DNA from 3 places in the Bacillus cereus group sp. RP43 genome. Region 3 is predicted to be linked to each of the others. Evidence: riboswitches for the same ligand, from Rfam matches in the RefSeq annotation. Region 3 holds a riboswitch; each other region holds the start of a gene.

Region 1 (7,500 bases), on a different contig from region 3:
TTTTAAGGCTGGCATGTTTAGTAATCCTCCTTAAGATAATTCTTACTTTATTAGCTGTTTTTATTTTTTATAGCAAAATAAGAAGCGGATATAAAACAAATAAAACCTAGAATCCAGCCAATAGAAGGAGAATAGGAAAGTATATGTTTTAATACCATTCCGCTAGAAATAAAAAAGCTACCTAATAGACCTAATAAAAGGTTATATCGCTGTAGTTTGAACATCAGTGATATAACCTCCCTTACCACATATATTGTATAGTAGTCTCAATTTTCTGTATATAAAATTTGAGAAAAATGGTGGTACAATATATAAATGATATGAGAAGAGAGGATGTAGATTCACGCATGTACGTTACTGTAACAGAGGCAGCATATAAAAAGATTATGGATACGATTCCAAGTGAAGCGAAATATATAAAGTTATTTTACGATAATGAAGGTTGCGGTTGTGTTATGAGCGGGATTATTGATTTAGTAGCCGTTTCAGAGAAAGATGAGCGCGATGTAGATATTGAATCGAGTATACTAAACTTTATTGCAGATCGCACAAAGCTTGTATTTATGGATGATAAGTTAACAGTTGATTGGCATGAAGTTGGAGGGACTTTTCAGCTGAAGAGCCCAAGCCAGTTTTATAATCCGAATATGAAGTTACATGTTCGAGTGTAACAAAGAAAAGACCGCCCAAAAATATTTTTGAAGCGGTCTTCTTTAATTATATAAGGTGTTACTATTTTCGTTTTTTGTTGATAAATCGATACTCCTTGTTGAATCGCCGATATAATTTTGTTTACTAAATGAGCTACTTAATACAATGAAATGTACATGTGATTGAATTTTCTGTATAATTCTCTTTGCGGAGGGGATTAGGCATGAGAAGATGGGGAATTGAATTATTAATTTTAAGTGTCGTTATTATTTGGGGGATTAACTATACGATTGCGAAATACGGACTTTTAGAATTTACAGCGATTGAGTTTACTGCACTTCGAATGATGGCGGCGGCACCACTATTATTATTACTTACGTTCTTTATTGAAAAGTCACTTTATATGGAGCGAAAAGATATACCAAGATTAATCATTGTTAGCACGGTAGGTATTGTACTGTATCAAACGCTATTTATGGAAACGGTACAATACACATCCGCTACAAATGCCTCGTTACTCATTTCTATTTCACCTATTTTTACAACTTTATTTGCGATTTTCTTAAAACAAGAAAAATTCTCTTCTCGAAAGTTAGTTGGTTCCATAATTGCCTTTGTTGGTGCTACATTAGTTTTAGTAGCGGGGCATTCGCTTGCCAGTTCTTTCTACGGAAATGGGATTGGACTAATTACATCGATATGCTGGGGACTTTATCCTGTTTTAGCAGGGCCTCTTATAAAAAAATATTCCGCTCTTCGTGTTACGGCATGGTCAGCATTAGTTGGGGCGATTCCGCTGGCTGTGTTAAGCGGTCCACATGTTTTTTCAATGCCATTTCACATTACACACGGGATGACATGGTTTGCCTTGCTCTATTCTATTTTCTTTGTAACGGTATTTGGTTTAGTTATGTGGTATGTTGGTGTACAAAAAATTGGTGCGTCGCACACGATGGTATATATGTATATTACACCGCTCGTAGCTGTTTTATTTGCTGCAGTATGGGCAAATGAATATGTATCGTTACAACAAATAATCGGTGGAATGATTATTTTCTTTGGCCTATGGTTTGTGAAATCAGAGAAAGTGAAAGTTCACCCTATTGTGCAAGAACATATATCAAAATAGGAAAACAGATCACCTATGACCTGCTTTCCTATTTTTTTATTTTTGGTAAGAAGATGAGAAATAAGATAGCAGTAATAAGTGGAATTAAGTTTAAAAATGGAATACGGAAGAGTGTAATAAGAATAATACCTGGAAGAAGAACGCCGAGGACAGCATAGAAAATACTATGTTTTTTCGTGTACCAATACAATGAAAGTCCAATAAGTGCAGGGACAATGAGGTGAATGAGAGCCATTAAAAAATAAATCATTAGACGCCCCCTTTATTTATGTGCTTATTACATCATATCCGTATGTTCATAGATTGATATCAATTTTTTCATAAATGGACGGAAAATGTTTGGAAAAACGTCACATTTATGAGGGATTCTATATTGGAAATCTTGTATAATATTATTTCCTAAAAGCATTTTAACAACATAAACATACCGTTTATGTTGTTTTTAATTTGAATGAAATAGATTTTAAGTAGTATGGACTCGAAAGAAATGAGTTATACAGCTTTTGTTGGATAAATAGAAAAAACATTGAAGGAGAGTACAGCATGATTAGTATGTCATTAAAATCGTTTAAAGTTCAATCATATTATCTACTAGGTATTCTGTTATTAGGCTGGATGTTAACACCGTTTTCAGCACATTTTCTAGGTGCAGGAATTGGACTTATTGTAAGCATGTATTGTGTTTGGATTTTAGGAAGGCGTATCGAAAAGCTTGGAGATAGTATCGTAAAGAAGACGAAAGCGCCGACGCTTGGTATGTTTAATCGCTTTGCAGCTGCAATCCTTGGTGCTATTATTATGTACGAAATTGAGCATCATATGGTAATGTGGGCATTTGCAGTAGGTATTCTGGGTGGTTATTTCTTAATCGTTATTAATTTAGGGTATTATAGTATGAAAGATGAGAAGGAATTAACGAAGAGTTAAAAGAGCTTCTTTTTTAGATGGAACAGAGGATCCGGCGATTGATAGAAGCGGTTAGAGCCTTTTTGTTCCCATGCGGTGTGAAACCAGAAGGATGTAGTGAGTAGGAAAATAGTTTATATGTTCGAAGCTGTGGTTTGTACGTATGAAAATCCGATTATATAAATTGGATTTTGTAGATGGGATGATCTAGCGATGAGTAGGAGCGATCAGAGCCTTTTTTGCTCCCATGAGGTGTCAAACCAAAAGGAGAGAATGAGCGAGAGATTTGTTTGCTGTGATTTGTATGTGGGTAAAGTAAAGAATATATAGAAAGAAGCTCACGTTTTTCACGTAAGCTTCTTTTTTATGTAAGTGTGTGTAACCGTTAAGCCGCATTGGGTTTTGTCGGTGAGTACGCGAAACTTTACGGTTACACGACACTTATTCATATGAGTAAAGGGTTATTTCAACAGAAAGTTTTATAATTAAGCGATTGGGCCGCCTAAGTTAATAATATTTTCAGAAACGCTATCGAATTTTTTGAAGTTTTCTTTAAATTCGTTTGCAAGCTCAATTGCTTTCGCTTTGTAAGCATCTTTGTCAGCCCAAGTTTGTTCAGGCATTAATACTTCGTCAGGTACACCTGGTACGTGAAGTGGAACTTCAAGACCGAAGATGTCGTGTTTCGCAGTTTCAGCTTTTGCAAGTTCACCGCTTAGTGCTGCTTGAATCATTGCACGAGTGTAACCTAAGTTCATACGCTTACCAACGCCGTATTCGCCACCAGTCCAGCCAGTGTTTACTAAGAATACTTTCGCATCATGTTTCTCAATTTTTTCACCAAGCATTTCAGCATAGCGAGATGCATCAAGTGGTAAGAACGGTGAACCGAAGCAAGTAGAGAATGTAGCTTGCGGAGATGTAACACCGCGCTCTGTTCCTGCTAGCTTACTAGTGTAACCGCTTAAGAAATGGTACATAGCTTGCTCTTTTGATAACTTACTGATTGGAGGCAATACGCCAGATGCATCAGCAGTTAAGAAAATAATTGTATTTGGATGTCCTGCAACACTTGGCAGTACGATATTGTCAATCGCATGCATAGGGTATGCAGCACGTGTATTTTCTGTTAAAGTAGTATCGTTATAGTCAGCGATGCGTGTTTGACCATCAATGACAACGTTTTCTAAAACTGAACCAAATTTGATTGCATCGAAGATTTGTGGTTCTTTCTCATGAGAAAGGTTTACACATTTCGCGTAGCAACCGCCTTCAATATTGAATACACCGTTATCAGACCAACCGTGCTCATCGTCACCGATTAATTTACGGTTTGGATCAGCAGATAATGTTGTTTTCCCTGTTCCAGATAAACCGAAGAATAGTGCTACGTCGCCTTCTTCGCCTACGTTTGAAGAGCAGTGCATAGAAAGAATGTCTTGTTCAGGTAGTAAGAAGTTCATAATAGAGAAGATTGATTTTTTCATTTCTCCAGCGTATTCTGTACCACCGATTAGTACGATACGTTTTTCGAATGAAACCATAATGAATGCTTCAGAATTTGTACCGTCAATTGCTGGATCTGCTTTGAAGTTTGGTGCAGAAACAATTGTGAACTCTGATTCGTGAGTTGTTAATTCTTCTTCATTTGGACGAATAAATAATTGATGTACGAACAAATTATGCCATGCATATTCGTTAACAACTTGAATTGGTAGGCGATAGTTGCGATCAGCGCCAGCAAATCCTTTGAAGACGAATAACTCTTCTTTTTCTTTTAAGTATTCTAAAACTTTTGTATATAATTTATTAAAATGTTCTTCAGAGATCGGTTGGTTCACGGCTCCCCAAGCAATTTTGTCAGCAACCGATGCTTCCTTCACAATAAATTTATCTTTAGGAGAACGTCCTGTGTATTTTCCTGTTGAAGCAGAAACGGCACCAGTAGAAGTTAATTTCCCTTCGTTTCGCATTAATACTTTTTCCACTAATTGCGGAACACTTAATTGAATCTGTGCATTGCTTCCGTTCAATAATTCATGTAAACCAATTTGGACATTCACAGTACTCATATTTATATACCATCCTTTTCATTTAATGAAATATTCCTCGTAATCCCCATCAAGAGTATAACACAATTATATAAATAATGTATACTATTTATTTATTTTTGTTTGTGTGAATGTATCATTTCCTTATTAATATTTCATTCTATGCGTATTGAGAAAAACTTTCAGGAAAATGTGAATATTAATTGACAAATGAATATCATTTCTTTAGTATAGGTTGGGACGGATACTCTCTTATCCCGAGCTGGCGGAGGGACAGGCCCGATGAAGCCCAGCAACCTCACTTGTAGTGGTAAATACAGGTGAATAGGTGCTAAAACCTGTGCGAGGCTAACGGTCTCGAACGATAAGAGCAAAGGGCAAAAAGCAGTATGCAAGTAGCAAATTAAACCTTTCCTCTATGTTAAGTGGGAAAGGTTTTTCTGTATGCTTGTGTGGGAGAATAAATGTATGTCGCAGTTTGTGGCAAATTAAGGATGAGTTCCGTACAATATATACAATTACTGTAGGGAGGTTTACCACATGACAAAAAAACGTCATCTGTTCACATCTGAGTCTGTAACTGAAGGACATCCAGATAAAATTTGTGACCAAATTTCTGATTCAATTTTAGATGCGATCTTATCAAAGGACGCAAATGCACGTGTAGCTTGTGAAACAACTGTAACAACTGGTTTAGTATTGGTAGCGGGGGAAATTACGACTTCTACTTATGTAGATATTCCGAAAATCGTTCGTGAAACAATTCAAGGCATTGGTTACACACGCGCAAAATATGGATTCGATGCAGAAACTTGTGCAGTTTTAACATCTATCGATGAGCAATCTGCTGACATCGCTATGGGTGTTGACCAAGCGCTAGAAGCACGCGAAGGTCTAATGACTGACGCTGAGATTGAGGCAATTGGTGCGGGAGACCAAGGTTTAATGTTTGGTTTCGCATGTAATGAAACACAAGAATTAATGCCACTTCCAATCTCGCTTGCTCACAAATTAGCTCGCCGTTTAACTGAAGTACGTAAAGATGACACATTATCATACTTACGTCCGGATGGAAAAACGCAAGTTACAGTTGAGTATGATGAAAGTGGTAAACCTGTACGTGTGGATACAATTGTAATTTCTACACAACATCATCCAGATGTTACATGGGAAGAAATCGATCGCGATTTAAAAGAGCATGTAATTAAAGCTGTAGTTCCAGCTGAATTAATGGATGGAGAAACGAAATTCTTCATTAACCCAACTGGTCGCTTCGTAATTGGTGGACCACAAGGTGATGCTGGTTTAACAGGACGTAAAATCATCGTTGATACTTACGGTGGATACGCTCGCCACGGTGGCGGTGCATTCTCTGGTAAAGATGCAACGAAAGTTGACCGTTCTGCAGCATATGCAGCTCGTTATGTTGCGAAAAACATCGTAGCAGCTGGTCTTGCTGACAAAGCAGAAGTACAACTTGCATACGCAATCGGCGTAGCACAACCAGTATCAATTTCAGTTGATACATTTGGCACTGGTAAAGTATCTGAAGACGTACTAGTAGAACTAGTTCGTAACAACTTCGATCTTCGCCCAGCTGGTATTATTAAAATGCTAGACTTACGTCGCCCAATTTACAAACAAACAGCAGCTTACGGCCACTTCGGACGTACTGATGTAGATCTTTCATGGGAACGTACAGACAAAGCTGTAGCTTTAAAAGAGCAAGCTGGTCTATAATATATGAAAAAAAGCTTTGCGCGGTGAGCGCAAAGCTTTTTTTATTTTGTTTTACTTATGATTTGAATACATGAATTACAATACACTTCTCCGTCTAGCTCAATATACTTTTCATATTAGTCATGCCGCTTGCCGGAAAGGGCATATGAATCCATGCTTTTTCATACGTTTGTATTTCTTTTTTGCATGATTTACAAACTATCGGTTTCTTCTTGAACATATGTAATTACCCTTTCATTTGACGTGCTTTACCCGCGCAAAATGCACTGCTCAGTAAAAATAGCGTTGCGAATATAATACTTACTAATGTAGCATATGGAATTGCTCCTTTTAGAGAAAACCCCACGGTGATTGAAGCTATAAATAAGAGGATGAATGTTGTTGTTAATTTTTTATAAAGTTCCATAATATGTAGACCTCCGATTTATTTTGTAGTGTAAATTTAAAAATTAAATCTATTATGTAGAAAATATAAGGTGAGTTAAAGAGTAGCTAATGATGTGGAACCTAAGAAAAAATATAAAAAGTACACTCTTTTATTTTCCTTTTTGTGGGTTTACATACTTATATTGTATCATGCTTCATCGTTGGCTTCATACATAATCGTGTAAAGATATGTATGATAAAATGGAGAAAAGTCTTCAAGAAAGGAAAGATGAAAAATGAGTGTAACTGAACATAAAAAACAAGCACCAAAAGAAGTACGCTGTAAAATTGTTACGATTTCCGATACACGTACGGAAGAGACGGATAAGAGCGGACAGCTATTACATGAATTGTTAAAAGAAGCAGGTCATACAGTGACCTCTTATGAAATTGTAAAAGATGATAAAGAAAGTATTCAGCAAGCAGTGTTAGCTGGTTATCATAGGGAAGATGTAGATGTCGTACTAACCAATGGCGGAACTGGTATTACGAAGCGTGATGTAACGATTGAGGCAGTGTCAGTGTTATTAGATAAAGAAATTGTTGGATTTGGTGAGTTGTTTCGTATGATTAGTTATTTAGAAGATATCGGAAGCG
Region 2 (7,500 bases), on a different contig from region 3:
AAAAGTTAGATTTTCCACCAGGAACAGGTTGGAAGTATACGGATTATAATTATATGGTGCTCGCTTATATTATAGAAAATATAACGAAAAAGCCTTTAGGAGATTATATAAAAGAAAATATATTTACAAAGGCAGAGATGCATGAATCAGGTATGGGAAATATGGTGCCTGGAGATAAAAACTTCACGAAGGGTTATGTGAAGAAAGATCAAGAACTTGTACCAGCGCAAAAATTAGGGATGGACTGGTTATATGGATCGGGTGAGATGTATACGACAGTAGGGGATATGAAAAAATTAGATGAAGCGATTATAAATGGAAAGCTTCTTTCTGAACAAAGTATACAAGCGATGTTTACACCTTCACAAGAAAAAAAATATGCATTTAGCTTTTACATATATCCAGATTATTTCCATAACCATGGTGTACTATCTGGCTGGAATACGTTTAATAATTTCAATAAAGAAAAAGGAACGTTTGTTATTTTATTCTCAAATGTGAAGAATGGTTTGGATGATGATTTTAATAAGGAATTTCGAAAGATGGTAAATGATTTATTAGAACAAAGGGGATGAGAAGATGGAGAATAAAAATTTATCAATAGGTTTCATTGGTATTGGTGTGATGGGAAAAAGTATGGTTAACCATTTAATGCAAAGTGGTTATAAAGTATATGTATATAATAGAACGAAAGAAAAAGCGGATTCTTTAGTGCAAGAGGGTGCGACTTGGTGTGATACACCGAAAGTGTTAGTAAAGCAAGTTGATGTTGTTATGACGATGGTTGGTTATCCTCATGATGTAGAAGAAGTGTACTTTGGGATAGATGGAATTTTAGAACATGCAAATGAAGGTACGATAGCAATTGATTTTACGACATCTACACCAACATTGGCAAAACGTATTAATGAAGCTGGAAAAAGTAAGAGTGTATATACGCTAGATGCACCTGTATCTGGAGGAGATGTTGGCGCTAAAGAAGCAAGACTCGCAATTATGGTCGGTGGAGAGAACGAAATATATGATAAATGTTTACCGTTATTTGAAAAGCTAGGAACAAATATTCAGCTGCAAGGACCAGCAGGGAGTGGACAACATACAAAAATGTGTAATCAAATTGCGATTGCTTCCAACATGATTGGAGTATGTGAAGCTGTTGCTTATGCGAAAAAGGCTGGACTTAATGCAGATAAAGTATTAGAGAGTATTTCGACAGGAGCAGCAGGTAGCTGGTCATTAAGTAATTTAGCTCCTCGAATGTTAAAAGGAGATTTTGAACCTGGTTTTTATGTAAAGCATTTTATGAAAGATATGAAGATTGCTTTAGATGAAGCTGAAAAACTACAATTACCGGTACCGGGTTTAACCTTAGCGAGGGAATTGTATGAAGAACTAATCGCAGATGGAGAAGAGAATAGCGGAACACAAGTATTATACAAAAAGTATATAAGGGGGTAAATGAGATGGATCTCCAAAAGTTTGATGAGATGATTGATGCTGTGCAGCAATCAACTTGTGTACAGATTAATGATAAGCAAAAAGAAGCATTTAAACAAAAATACGATTTTGAGCCAAGTTTTGAATATGGACGAGATGAGAAAGGGCATTATGTTATCCGAACTTCGAAAAAGATGTTAGAGGAAATGGAGTTTTATTTGGCATTGAAATATGATCGAGATGGAATTGCCCTTTATATGCATGCTGAGATTGAAGGGACATGTCACGTATCCGTTAGCTATAGTGAAGATGCACTTCATTTGCAAGAATTGTTTCAATTTCTAGAAGAAAATAAATAAAAAGTCCTCATTTGAGGACTTTTTATTTAGGCAGGCATAATATTTAAGTTGGATAATTTATAGGCTGGAAGCTCGGCGGCATCGTTCAATTGGGAATGGAATAACTTGTGCAATGTGATTAGGACCAAACTGTTTCGCGCGAGCATGGCGTACTATATAAAATGCGCACAGGATAGCAACAGGAATAGCACCGTACAAACCAAAAAATAAAGCGCTTACACAAGATGCGACAAAACCTAAAACACCAACTTCTAATTCTTCCATAATAGCTCCTAAAATGACAGGAATAGCTCCACATGAAACTCCTAGTATAAGTGCGATAAGTAAACTCATGATTATCCCCCTCTGCTTGCAATATTCTTTTCCTTCTTATTATTTGTAGTATATCATACACAAAACAGAATTTTCAGAAAAAATTCAAAAAAAGTTCAATAAATGTTCAAAAAGTGTTCCGAAATATACTTGATAAAATGGAAGTGTGATTTGAATAAACGAAAGGGACAAATTATTTTAGTAAATAAAAAATCAGGCTTACTTCAATGTTATGAAATAAGCCTGTTCCATAGGAGGATGTATATATGTAGAGTGAATAAAAGATTGGAAAAGGGGTTCCAATCTTTTATTCAACTAGCTACCTTAATAAATTGGAACCCAACCTTCTGTTGTAACAAAAATACGAATAGCTACAACTTGGCGATCATCTTGTAAGGTAAAATAATGTCTTGCATTTTCAGGTACAGATATAAGGTCACCAGGCTCAAGTTCAACGTCAAAGAATCGACCATCTTTTCCTTCAATAGCGAAGATGCCATGACCACTGACAATAAAGCGAACTTCATCGTCAGTATGATGGTGTTCTTTTTGGAAATTAATTAATAACTCGTCAAGGTTAGGTGTGCTATTTGAAAGTGAAATCACATCATATGCTTTATAACCTCTGCGCTCTGAAACATCAGCAATTTCTTTTGAAAACAACGTTAATATTTCAGCTTTGTTTTCATCTGTTAAGGAGTAATTTTCTTTTAAATGAGTAGGAAGTTTAGAAATATTCCATTTCTCATATAAAACATCTTCTCCTTGTAGAAAGTTTGATACTTCTACTTCATTTTCAATACGAGTATTTTCCTCATGAATACGAATTTGCGCCATTAGAAACGCCTCCTTGAATTGATAATAATTTTATATGAAATTGGAATAAAAACTCATAAGCTTCTAATCTTTTTTTTGCATCAAAGCTATCACGGCCCCATACGGTAATGCCATGGTTTCGAATTAATACTGCTCCTGAATCTCCTTGTATATGCTTTCGGAATTTCTCTCCAAGCGTCGGGATATGAGCATCATTTTCGATAATAGGAATGTTAATCGTTGCACCTTCTTCCCAAATATCAAGAGCTTTAATAATCTCTTGATTTTGAAGGGTGACTGCATCACTATACAAATTTGTGATGACATTGTTATCAGTTGTATGAACATGAAGTACGCACCCGGCGTTCGTATTGTTATAAATATGTGTATGCAATATTGTTTCTGCCGAAGGGCGTAACTCAGTTTCTAAAACGGGAACTCCTTGATGATTTACTAATAAAAAATCATCTGGAGTGGTTTTTGTTTTATCTTTGCCACTTGCTGTAATAAGAAAAGTAAGGGGATCATGACTGACTTTTATAGAAATATTTCCACTCGTTGCTGGAAACCAATTCCGAGTTGTTAATTCTTTTTTAATTTCACTTAAGTCATACCATTGACGAAAAAGTTGTTTCATAATTTCACCTCCAACAAATGTTTTAGTTCAGCTAGAACATCGTGAAATGTTTCAAACGGTGTATAAGCAATACGATTTTCTTCACACTTTGTAATAAGGAAGTCACGGGCGAATACTTTATCTGCTTGTTTTGCTGCTTGTAAATCAGTAATAGAATCTCCAATCACAATATGAAAATCATCTTTAGAGCTTAGTTTACGAATTAATGATGATTTACAGAGACCACAATTATGCTGACATTGCTCGTCACAAGGGTGCGGCCATTTCACTTCAACAAATTCTCCTGAAAAGTCAGTTGCATTACAATAAATTTGTTCTTTAGGGATTATTTCTTGTAAGAGTGGATAGACGAAGAAATCCATTCCACCTGATATAACGTAAAAGGAAATGTTATTTTCATTAATGAATTGTATGAATTCATGAAAACCTGTACGGATTTCAGCAGTTTCTTGTAAAAACTGAATAATATCATCGTGTAGATTAATAGGTATTAATCGAAATAATTGAGAAACACCTTCTTGAATAGAAAGTTCTTGCGATAAAATTTTTTGCTTTATTTCCTCTGCTGCTGGTGGTGCGAATTTTTCCATAATGGACATGATATTATCGTTATTTGTAATCGTACCATCGAAATCACAAAATACTTGAATACTCATAATTTCACCTCATGAGAAGGATTTCCCCATATTTGTAGTGCGCTATGCAAATTTATTTCATCCACTTCATGGAGTGGTTTACCTTGTAAAGTAGCTTCAATTGCAGCACGGAAAGCTTTGCCACCACCTTGAGCTCCATTTGGATGCCCATGAATCCCGCCGCCGGCATTAATCACAACATCCTTACCAAAATCTCGTAAAATAAAGGGAACGAAACCAGGATGAATTCCAGCAGATGGAACAGAAAAACTTTTCTTAAAATAGTGGTCTTCCTCAGTTAATGCTTTTGTAATGAGAAGAGCTTCCTCTTTTTCTAATGCAACGTTGCCGTATGGTGATGGGAATAAAGAGAAATCAGCACCAGCGTAACGTAGTAATTTTCCAAGTAGTAATGGAGAAGAGAACCCATATAGTTTCGATGACGAATATGCGCCACTTACAGCAGGGTGTGCCATAATAGGAATTGGAATTTCATCGTCTTCCACAAGTGCTTGCAGTACATCTAATCCATAAGAAAATACATTAAATAAAAGAATGTCTGCTCCAGCTACCACCGCACGTTTCGCGTTCTCTTTTAAATCATAAGTTCGCCCTGTTAAATTTACTGCGTATAAAGTTTTATGTCCGTAAGTTTCGTATACAGATTGTAAAACTTCTTTCCCAGATTCAATTCTTTTTGTAAGTGGTGTTAATGAGTTTTCGAATAAAATTTCATCATCTTTTACAATATCTACGCCTCCAATTGCCTGATCGCGTAGTTGAGTTTTTAAATATCCAATATTCCGTCCTATCATCCCTTTGAAAATACTCATTAGAAGAGGGCGATCTTGAACTTGTAAAAGGTTTCGGATGCCTTCAATTCCAAATTTCGGTCCAGGGAACTGTTTCTTTAATTCGTCTGAGAATGTTAAATCGATTAGTTTAATTTCCCCATCTAACGAAAGTTTTCCAAATGTTGTTGTCAAAATGGCTGGTAAGTCTGGGCTGAAGTTCAGCGATGGATAATGAATTTTAATGATTCCACGTGATACTTTTTTGCCAAGATAAGAGTTAATATGTTCTTGTTCGTCTAACTCTTCAATATGAATGACATTGCCTTTATGTTGTTTTAATTGTTCTTGTAATAAGTGTGGTAAATGAGTCCATGAACCAATTGTTAAACCAATTGCAATTTGTTCTGCTTTCTTTTCTAAGTTGTGAGAATCATCGTGGATTAAATATGTCGCTATAATTCCGCTCATTGTTATAACCTCCTAGTTAAATAAAAAAACCTCTCAGCTAAGGAGAGGTTTTTTTACAACCAGCTCCTTATCTGTCAGCGTAACGCTGCGAGAATTAGCACCGTGTCTACAATTGTAGATCGGTTGCCGGGTTTCGTCGGGCTCGTCCCTCCACCTGCTCTTGATAAGAAGTATTTAGAAATGTTTAAATTTTTAAGATAACTGAATTTTGTCAGATATTTTTTATGTTGTCAATGACTTTCTGAAAAAATTTAATTTATCAATTCGATTAATTGCTTCTCGTAATCTATCTTCTGTGTGCAAGAGACCAACACGGACATACCCTTCGCCGTGCTCACCAAATCCAACACCAGGAGCAACTGCAACGTGTGCTTTTTCTAGTAAAATATCAGAAAATTGCTCAGATGTATATCCTTCTGGTACCGGAAGCCATGCAAAGAATGATCCTGTTGGAACGTTTACATTCCAACCAATTGAGTGACAAGCTGAAATAAGAGCATTTCTCCGAGATTCATAACTATTAACAAGTTCTACCACACAAGACTGTGAGCCTAATAGTGCTTCGCGGGCAGCATCTTGAACTGCACCAAAAATACTAACATACATATGATCTTGCAATAGGTTAATAGTTTCGATGACACTTTCATTTCCTACTGCAAAAGCAATACGCCATCCAGCCATATTGAAAGTTTTCGATAAAGTGTAAATCTCAATTCCTGTATCTTTAGCGCCGTCTGCTTGCAAGAAGCTAACAGGCTTTTGACCATCAAATCCGATAGCACCGTAAGCAAAATCATGAACGACTAATATATTATGTTTATTAGCAAAATGAATGGTTTCATCAAAAAAATCTTTTGATGCAGTAGCACCGGTAGGGTTATTTGGATAGTTTAAAAACATTAACTTTGCTCGCTCTGCAACAGAGTCATCAATTTTTGTATAATCCGGTAAAAAATTTTTTTCTGTAATAAGCGGCATTGTTTCAAATTGTGCTTTTGCTAAAGCAACTCCTGATAAATAATCTGGATAGCCTGGATCTGGAACGAGAATAGTATCACCAGGGTTTGTAAAACAAACTGGTAATTCTACTAATCCAGCTTTTCCGCCAAACAAAATAGCAACTTCAGTTTTTGGATTTACTACTACATCATATTCACGTTGATAGAATGTTGCCACGGCTTCTTTTAAGCTTTCGTGTCCGCGAAATGGCGGATATTTATGATGAATGGTCTTTTCAGCAGCATCTTGTAAAGCTTTAACGATATGCTGCGGTGTTGGTTGATCTGGATTACCTTGACCTAGATTAATAACATCGTGACCAGCTGCAACGACTTTGTTAACTTTTGCAACAAGTGAAGCGAAAAATTGTGTCGGCAATGATGTTACTATCTCAGAAGGTTGAAATAATTTCATACTTTCCACCTCTTTTGAAAGTTGTTACAATTCTAGTGACAAATGATATAATCTTTCCAGTATTTTGTAAAGAAAAAAATGAGAATGGGGCTGAAAAAATGAAAGTCGCATGTATTCAAATGGATATTGTCTTTGGAGATGTAGAAAAAAATATTGAGAACGCTAAAAATAAAATAAGTGAAGCGATGAAGGAAAGACCAGATGTTATCGTCTTACCAGAACTATGGACAACAGGATATGATTTAACGAGACTTTCTGAAATTGCAGATAGAGAGGGAGTAGAAACGAAAGAAAAGTTGAAAGAATGGTCGAAACAATATGGTGTACATATTGTTGGTGGTTCCATTGCGAAGCAAACAGAGCAAGGTGTTACAAATACAATGTATGTTGTAAACAATGAAGGGAATCTAATCAATGAATATAGTAAAGTACATTTATTTCAGCTTATGGATGAACATAAATATTTAGTAGCTGGTAATGAGACAGGTGAATTTAAGCTAGATGATGTAGAGTGCGCTGGCACAATTTGCTATGATATTCGTTTTCCGGAGTGGATGCGTGTTCATACTGCTAAAGGTGCAAAAGTTTTATTTGTTGTAGCAGAATGGCCATTAGTACGTTTAGGGCAT
Region 3 (7,500 bases):
TTGTTCATGACCATGCCATGTTTTTGTTTCTGGATTATAAGTTTCACCAGAGTTTGGATAAACAATAATCGTTTTTTTGGTGTTTGCCCTCAACTCTTGGATTGCACCAGTCACAACGGTTACTGGCGCACAATTGATGCCTATCGCTACAATTTGTTCACTTTTCTCAAAAGCTCGTGCACACTCCACGAGTTTCATACCTTCACTAATCTCTTTCTCATTTTTTAGCGAAAAGGAAAGCCACGCATATGTTTCTGGAAACTCACGCAATAATGTATCTAATACTCTTGCTTCTTGCAGGGAAGGGATCGTTTCAAATGCCAATAGATCTGCACCTGCTTCGATTAACGCAGACATTCTCGAACGGTGAAAGTCTGCTAATGTTTTATCTGTCACACCATAGTTGCCTACATACTCTGAACCATCTGCAAGGTAAGCCCCGTACGGCCCAACTGATGCAACAACCAATGGTTTAGGCCTATTCGTTTGCTTATTTTCCTTCCAAAAATCATCTCTTGCCCTTCTTGCAAGTAACACCGTTTTCTTAATTAATTCCAAAGCTTCCTGTTCTTGTATTCCACGCGCGGAAAAACCACTAATAGTAGCTTGATAGCTTGCTGTTATGGCACAGTCCGCTCCAGCACGAAAATAGTCTGAATGAACCTGATAAATTAGTTCCGGATTTTCTAGTAACACACTTGCCGACCAAAGGGGATCGTCCAAATTACATCCATGCGCCTCCAATTCTGTAGCTAATGCTCCGTCAAGAAGCATAATGGAATGTTGGGATAAAATATCATCAATTGGGTTGATTTTGTTCGACATAATCTACGCCCCTCTTTTTTAGATTTTTTGTTAGATAATAACTTCCATAGCAAAACAAAATAAACGGTATGCCACAATATAAGGCAATTCTCTGTGTTGGATCGAATGCAATTCCAATACACGATGCCAGACACAGGATAAAAGAAGCAATTGGTACTAATGGATATAGTGGTGTGCGATAAATCAAGTCCTTTTCAGAATTTCCTTCTTTCAAAAATTGTCTGCGAAATAGGAACTGGGAAGCACTAATACTCATCCAAACTATAACTACTGCTAGACCGGAAATGGAAACAAGTACGATATAGACAGTATCTGGTGCCACAATACTTGAGAGCAAAGCCAAAGCTCCACCCACCATGCTGAAAATGACGGCGTTGATTGGAACACCTTGCTTCGTCATTTTCCCAAAAATCGGGGATATCGTATTCTTATTAGCAAGCGACCAAAGCATTCTAGAAGAGGCATAAAGGCCTGAGTTTGCCGCAGATAAAATGGCTGTTAAGATAACGAAATTCATTATGTCAGCTGAATATGGCACCCCAATTCGTTCTAGAACTGCAACAAAAGGGCTCTCTAATACCCCTGCATCGGAAATAGGCAATAACGCAGATAAAACAACAATTGTTCCTACAAAAAAGATAATCAATCTCCACAGAGTAGTTCGAATGGCCTTCGGTATCATTTTTTCCGGGTTCGCTGTTTCTCCAGCTGCAATGCCTATTAATTCTGTTCCCGAAAAAGCAAAATTAACCGCAAGCATGGTCATCATAATGGCCGTAGCACCATGAGGAAATAAACCTCCACTTGTAAAATTAGAAAAGAATGGTGCTGCTTTTGAATGAGTCATCGGAAGAAACCCTAGCATTGCCGCTACTCCTAAAACAATAAAAAACACAATAGCTATAACCTTTATCGATGAAAACCAAAATTCGGATTCGGCGAAAAATTTAACAGTCAGGACATTTAATACAAAGATCAAAATGGCAAAAAGAGCACTCCATACCCAAACATTAACCGATGGAAACCATCGCTTCATAAGTAATCCTGCGGCTGTAAATTCAGAACCTAAAGCAACAGTCCAAGTTAACCAATACAACCAGGCTACTGTATACCCTGTACCCGGTCCAATGTATTTAACTGCATAACTATGAAATGCACCCGTTTCAGGCATATGTACGGAAAGCTCTCCTAAACATAGCATAACTAGATAAACCACTAGCGCACCAATCAGATAGGATAGAATTGTTCCAAATGGGCCAGCTTGTTGAATAGTGTAACCCGGGCTTAAGAATAAGCCAGTTCCAATCACCCCACCAAGTGATAGCATGACTAAATGACGTGCTTGCATTTTCCTTTGAAATTCTTGCCCATTTTTGTTCTCCATTTCTACTCTCCTTTAGTTACTATCCAGAAAAAACAAAAACGCACTCTAAAAAAGAGGGCGCTACTGACAAATAAAAACGGAAGCTCTCATCTATCAGGATTATCACCCGCTGGAATTAGCACAGTGTCTACTTAAGCAGACCTGTTGCTGAGGTTTCATAAGGCCAGTCCCTCCACCTCTCTGGATAAGAAATATTTTTTTATAACCTTATCAATCCATTCAATAACTGTCAAGATAATTCTGTTTTTTTAAAAAATTATCTATTATAGAAATACAAAAATAGAGTATTACTATAACTGCAACCCACTCCTTCTTGGGTATTATTTAAAAATCGAACATACAAAACCTCATTTATTTATGATACGGTTCACAAGCACTTCCTCAAAATTTGATGCACTTCTAAATATCTTCTTACTTCTTTGGCTATGGGGTCACCATACATAACCATCAACTCAGGAGATTTTAATACCCTCAAATATCAAAAAGCGTTATCCTTTCTAAACAAGCTAAATTAGAAAGGATGATGTTTTCTTATGAATCTCTCGATTCAAGATGAATTACTACCATTTGCAGAAGAATTACAACGATATGTTACACCTGTATTCTTAGAAGAACTTGCAAGTGGAATAGGATTTATAAAGCGAAAACGTAAGTTTTCTGGATCAAACTTAGCTGCTATTTGCATTTGGATTAGTCAACGGGTGGCAAGTGATTCCTTGGTTCGATTATGTAGTAGGCTTCATGCAGCGACAGGCACTTTACTTAGCCCTGAGGGCTTAAATAAACGTTTAAATGCTAAAGCAGTTTTGTTTTTAAAACATATTTTTTCTTTACTGTTAGAACAAAAGATATGTGAACAAACACAAATTTCTAACCATTTCTTCTCTTATTTTCAACGAGTCCATATCCTAGATGCCACCGTATTTCAAGTGCCAAATGCTTTAGAGAATGTATATCCAGGCTCTGGAGGGTGTGCCCAAACAGCTGGAATCAAAATTCAATTAGAATATGATCTGCACAGTGGAGAATTTCTTAACTTTCAAGTTGGACCAGGGAAAATATTTTTGAAGAAGAATAAGGGAGAGCTAAAAATGCAAAATGTGAAAAGTAGAATAATATGGTATGTGACACTCTTATTTATAGGAATTACTTTGTATATATCAGCTGAGTCTTTTGAAGTGATAGATAGCTTTTGGAGTGGGATGGGGATTGTTTTTGTCATTATTTCGATTATACGTTTAGTTCAGATTGGGCGTTTTAAGAACGATGCCGAGTATGCAAAAAAATTGATGGTAAAACATAATGATGAGCGTAATCACTATGTTGCGAATAGAGCTCGCTCTCATACCTTTTATTATTCTATTCTTGTGGAGGGATTCGCAATTATTTTATTCAATGTTATGGATATGCCTGAGATTGCACAAATAATAGGAATGGTTTTATGTGGTCAAATAATTATTTACTGGATCACATACTTCCTCCTCGAATCTAAATATTGATTTAAAAGAACATTTCGATTATAAACAACCATACTACATACGAATTTTAGCATAGTTCTTAGTTTTTCACCTCAAAATTAAACAACATTATTATCTTTGTACATCTGAAATGAAACAACTTTATTCACTCTGTATACTACAACTATTTTTCAATGTTTATTTATAGTTATTTATATTTAACGTTCCGGGGAAAGTTATGGTTTAAATTGTGGCAGATGTATGCTACAAATCACATTTATCATTTTAGCCAATTCATCTCCCACCTACTCACTTGACGTTCCTTGAGGAAGGAGTCTTCTTTGCTAGAATGATAAAATATAAAAACTACGCTATCTTTTCTGTGGAACCATAGGAAAAGATGACGCTTTTATCTCCCAATAACTTAAAAACTTAAACTATAAGAGAAAAAAGAATGAAGTATTCTGATGGCAGTAAATGACTTAGCGGTGTCAATGTATATATGACAAATCCGCCTATAGCTATTTACTTTCTTGAATTTTACATAATATTAATTTTTTGTGAATTATTACTCTGTAAATAATTAGATTTAATGTATTATTCACACGAAATGACTACCTTTGTGTAATTTATTTGATTTGTAAGACAGTTAGGAATACTAGATTAAAACATAAATACACGTTTTTGATAGATATTTTATAAAGTTGTATTTATATGTGTCATAAAATAACATCTAAATATAATTATAAATAGAGTGAAGGGAGGGCTATGTAAAAAGTAATAAATACAAGTTAATGAACTGTTTTTGCACGTAAACACATGCTAAAGAAATGAAAACTTTTAAATTTATCAAGGAAATGAGAGGGAGATACTATGGGGAATAAATCAAAGCATAAAACCAAAAGAATACTTGTAGCTACTGCAACATTAACTATACTTGCTTCTGGAATGGCTTCTTCACCAGATGTCTTTGCAGAGGAAACGCAGCAGCAAAAAAATTTATCGACATCACTGCAAGGTGAAAATTCAGTTAAATCAGAAAATAGAACGTATACAGTCCCAGGGAAAGGGGATGTCGAGGGACTGAAACAACAGGAAAGAAAAAATATGGCATTTAGCCCATATGAACCCACTGGTTTATATGCAAAACCAAATGAACAAATAACGATTAATGTAGAAGGTGATCAAGATATTCAGGTATATATTGGAACGTATTCGTATGATGCTTCTTGGAGAGAAGATTCTAAAATAAAATCATTTACATTAAAACCTGGTATAAACACGATTCAATCTCCAAATGGGGGGATGATTTATTTTTATAATAAACAACAAGGTGGCACCATTCGAACAACAGTCACAACAGGTGGAACGACTACGCCTTTCTTTGAATTAGGAAAGCATACGAAACAAGATCTAATAAACATGCTGGACCAATATCCTAATGCACACGCAGTGGAGTTAAAAGGAGAACGTGTATTAATTACAGCCAGCCCTGCACGTGTTAAGAAATATTTGTTGGGTTCTAATACAGATCCTGTACAACTCTTAAAAAAGATGGATGAAGCTACTCGAATTCAAGACAAAGTAGCTGGATTATCCGAAGAACAAGTAGATAAACATTATGTTCATTACGTAGAGGAAAATCATTCTCCTGATTATTATATGTATGCAACTTCTTATCGAACTGCATATGTAGGAGATGCAATTCAATACGTGTTAGATATTGATAAATTTGTAAAAGATGGCTGGGGTCCATGGCACGAGGCAGGACATTTGAGACAACAATCGCCCTGGAAGTTTTATAATATGACAGAAGTACAAAATAATATATACAGCCTTTCTGTAGAAAAAGCATTTAATCAACCATCCAATTTAGAGAAAAGTGGAATTTATCCAAAAGCGTTTCAATATCTAGAACAAACGAATAAAAATTATGATGAAATTAGTGATGTTTTTGTTAAGCTTGTTATGCTTTGGCAACTACAGTTAGCATATGGAGAGGATTTCTATCCTAAATTGCATCAATTGTATAGAGACATGCCTTCAAATGAAATTCCACAAACTGATGAAAATAAAAAACAATTATTTATGATTTCAGCATCAAAAGTAGCCAAACAAAATTTGATTCCTTTCTTTGAGAAGTGGGGATTACGTCCAAATAACGATACCATCCAAAAAGTGGCTGCATTAGGATATCCAATTTTAACAGCAGAGATTTGGAAGGGTACGGATTCTAATCCAATTAAACCAGATATGCCTAATGGAAATAATATTTTAGAAGGAAACAAGTTTGCATGGTCATTAAAAGGAATTAGTGATTTTGAGTTTGCTAAAGTCAATTTCAATAAGTCGACAGAAGAAATGCAAATCGACTTAAAAGAAGGCATACCGCATCATTATTTTAATGAAACATATGCGAGTATTAAAGTACAAAATGCATCAGGAAAAGTAGTATATAAGAAAGACATTTATGGAAACAAACAACAAAATGCTGAACTGCAAAAAGTTCCAGTCAAAGTAGGAGATTATATTGAGTTAACACATCTAGAAGGTGTGCATAGAGCAACTTTCATGAATGTCGATAATAGTAAACAAGAGAGCTTTGGAAAAAAAGCCATATACGAAGTTACAAAGGATGGCCTGAAAACAGTAAATCAAATTGTTAATCCGAAACCAGATACAGAGGCTCCGACACAGCCACAAGAATTATATGCAAGCAACCTTACTTCTAACAGTGTAGAGCTAAAATGGAATCCTTCTACAGATAATGTAGGTATAAAAGAATATCAGGTATTACGTGATGGACAATGGATTCAAACGGTACAAGGAACAACATTTACTGATCAGAACTTAACAGCTAGTAAGGAATATAAATATACAGTGAAGGCTGTAGATGCAGCTGGAAATACATCAATTCAAAGTAACATTCTTCCGGTAAAAACAAAAGATCAAAATGTATCTTATGAAAAATGGGATCCGAAGAAGGCATATACAAAGGGAGATAAAGTAGAACATCAAGGGAAAGTGTATGAAGCTGTTCAAAATCATCAAGGAAATGGTGACCCAAATTGGATATTTGCTTTATCGTTATGGAGCCCGCTTATTTTGAATTTTTAAGTTGATGGCATGGGAATTATTTTATATAAATGAGAATCATGCAACAGTCAAAAGTCAAAAGTCAAAAACAAAAAAGGAGAAATTATTTTGAAAAGGATTTCATCTTTATTATTAACTATGCCTATTATTTTAGGAAGTATTGCTACGATTCCGCATACAAAGGTTTCAGCTGAAACAATGTCATTCAATCAAGAAACATTCACTTTAGAAACATTGAATCAACAGACAGATCAAGCCATTGCAAATGGTAATTTTGAAGCCCATTTGAAAAATCTCACAGCATATTTAAATGGAAATGTTGGGGGTATGACTGAAGAAAACTTGAAAAAGAAGCTTGCAGACCCAGTATTTGCAGCAGCTTTGGCTCAGTGGCAATTCATATCACAAACAGGTGGTGCAACAATGGATGCATTTGCCAAAAAAGATGCTGACCATCAGAAATTTCTTAGCTGGGCTATGAAAAATACAAGCGTGATGAATACCTATCTTGAAGGTGGTAGTCCAACGGGAAAAAATCCTGTAAATGCACTTGAGATATGGAATACAATCTGGAATGCGGATGCAGATTCTCACGAAGGGTTGTATTTGAAATTAGCGGTAGCTACATCGTTAGCTCATGCTGAACCTATAAAATATTGGACAAACAATCAACCTATTAATCCATTAACAAGGTACCAACATTATAAATCAGCAGATCAAAATAATGAGTTACTTCCT

The links. A riboswitch is a leader RNA that binds a small molecule or an ion and turns the genes downstream of it on or off. The one in region 3 is predicted to bind S-adenosylmethionine.
Positions count from the first base shown of each region.
Region 1: linked by a shared signal. The riboswitch ahead of metK (methionine adenosyltransferase) and the one ahead of mmuP (S-methylmethionine permease) in region 3 are both predicted to bind S-adenosylmethionine.
Region 2: linked by a shared signal. The riboswitch ahead of mtnW (2,3-diketo-5-methylthiopentyl-1-phosphate enolase) and the one ahead of mmuP (S-methylmethionine permease) in region 3 are both predicted to bind S-adenosylmethionine.

Region 1 is NZ_JARVHQ010000001.1:660,073-667,572, forward strand. Features, by position in the region: gene QCI75_RS03425 (Nif3-like dinuclear metal center hexameric protein) at 1-15, opposite strand, end outside; gene QCI75_RS03430 (iron-sulfur cluster biosynthesis family protein) at 348-671, shown strand; gene QCI75_RS03435 (DMT family transporter) at 875-1,780, shown strand; gene QCI75_RS03440 (hypothetical protein) at 1,809-2,030, opposite strand; gene QCI75_RS03445 (ATP synthase subunit I) at 2,324-2,707, shown strand; gene pckA (phosphoenolpyruvate carboxykinase (ATP)) at 3,172-4,758, opposite strand; SAM riboswitch class I at 4,987-5,108, shown strand; gene metK (methionine adenosyltransferase) at 5,278-6,477, shown strand; gene QCI75_RS03460 (hypothetical protein) at 6,704-6,883, opposite strand; gene QCI75_RS03465 (MogA/MoaB family molybdenum cofactor biosynthesis protein) at 7,140-7,500, shown strand, end outside.
Region 2 is NZ_JARVHQ010000001.1:1,342,582-1,350,081, forward strand. Features, by position in the region: gene QCI75_RS07125 (serine hydrolase domain-containing protein) at 1-575, shown strand, start outside; gene QCI75_RS07130 (NAD(P)-dependent oxidoreductase) at 580-1,458, shown strand; gene QCI75_RS07135 (DUF3909 family protein) at 1,464-1,796, shown strand; gene QCI75_RS07140 (hypothetical protein) at 1,854-2,129, opposite strand; gene QCI75_RS07145 (1,2-dihydroxy-3-keto-5-methylthiopentene dioxygenase) at 2,433-2,945, opposite strand; gene QCI75_RS07150 (methylthioribulose 1-phosphate dehydratase) at 2,923-3,561, opposite strand; gene QCI75_RS07155 (2-hydroxy-3-keto-5-methylthiopentenyl-1-phosphate phosphatase) at 3,558-4,217, opposite strand; gene mtnW (2,3-diketo-5-methylthiopentyl-1-phosphate enolase) at 4,214-5,458, opposite strand; SAM riboswitch class I at 5,523-5,628, opposite strand; gene QCI75_RS07165 (pyridoxal phosphate-dependent aminotransferase) at 5,681-6,871, opposite strand; gene QCI75_RS07170 (carbon-nitrogen family hydrolase) at 6,886-7,500, shown strand, end outside.
Region 3 is NZ_JARVHQ010000002.1:337,863-345,362, reverse strand. Features, by position in the region: gene mmuM (homocysteine S-methyltransferase) at 1-825, opposite strand, end outside; gene mmuP (S-methylmethionine permease) at 800-2,209, opposite strand; SAM riboswitch class I at 2,293-2,400, opposite strand; partial or broken gene QCI75_RS28390 (IS4 family transposase) at 2,743-3,267, shown strand; gene QCI75_RS28385 (M60 family metallopeptidase) at 4,540-6,783, shown strand; gene QCI75_RS28380 (putative mucin/carbohydrate-binding domain-containing protein) at 6,871-7,500, shown strand, end outside.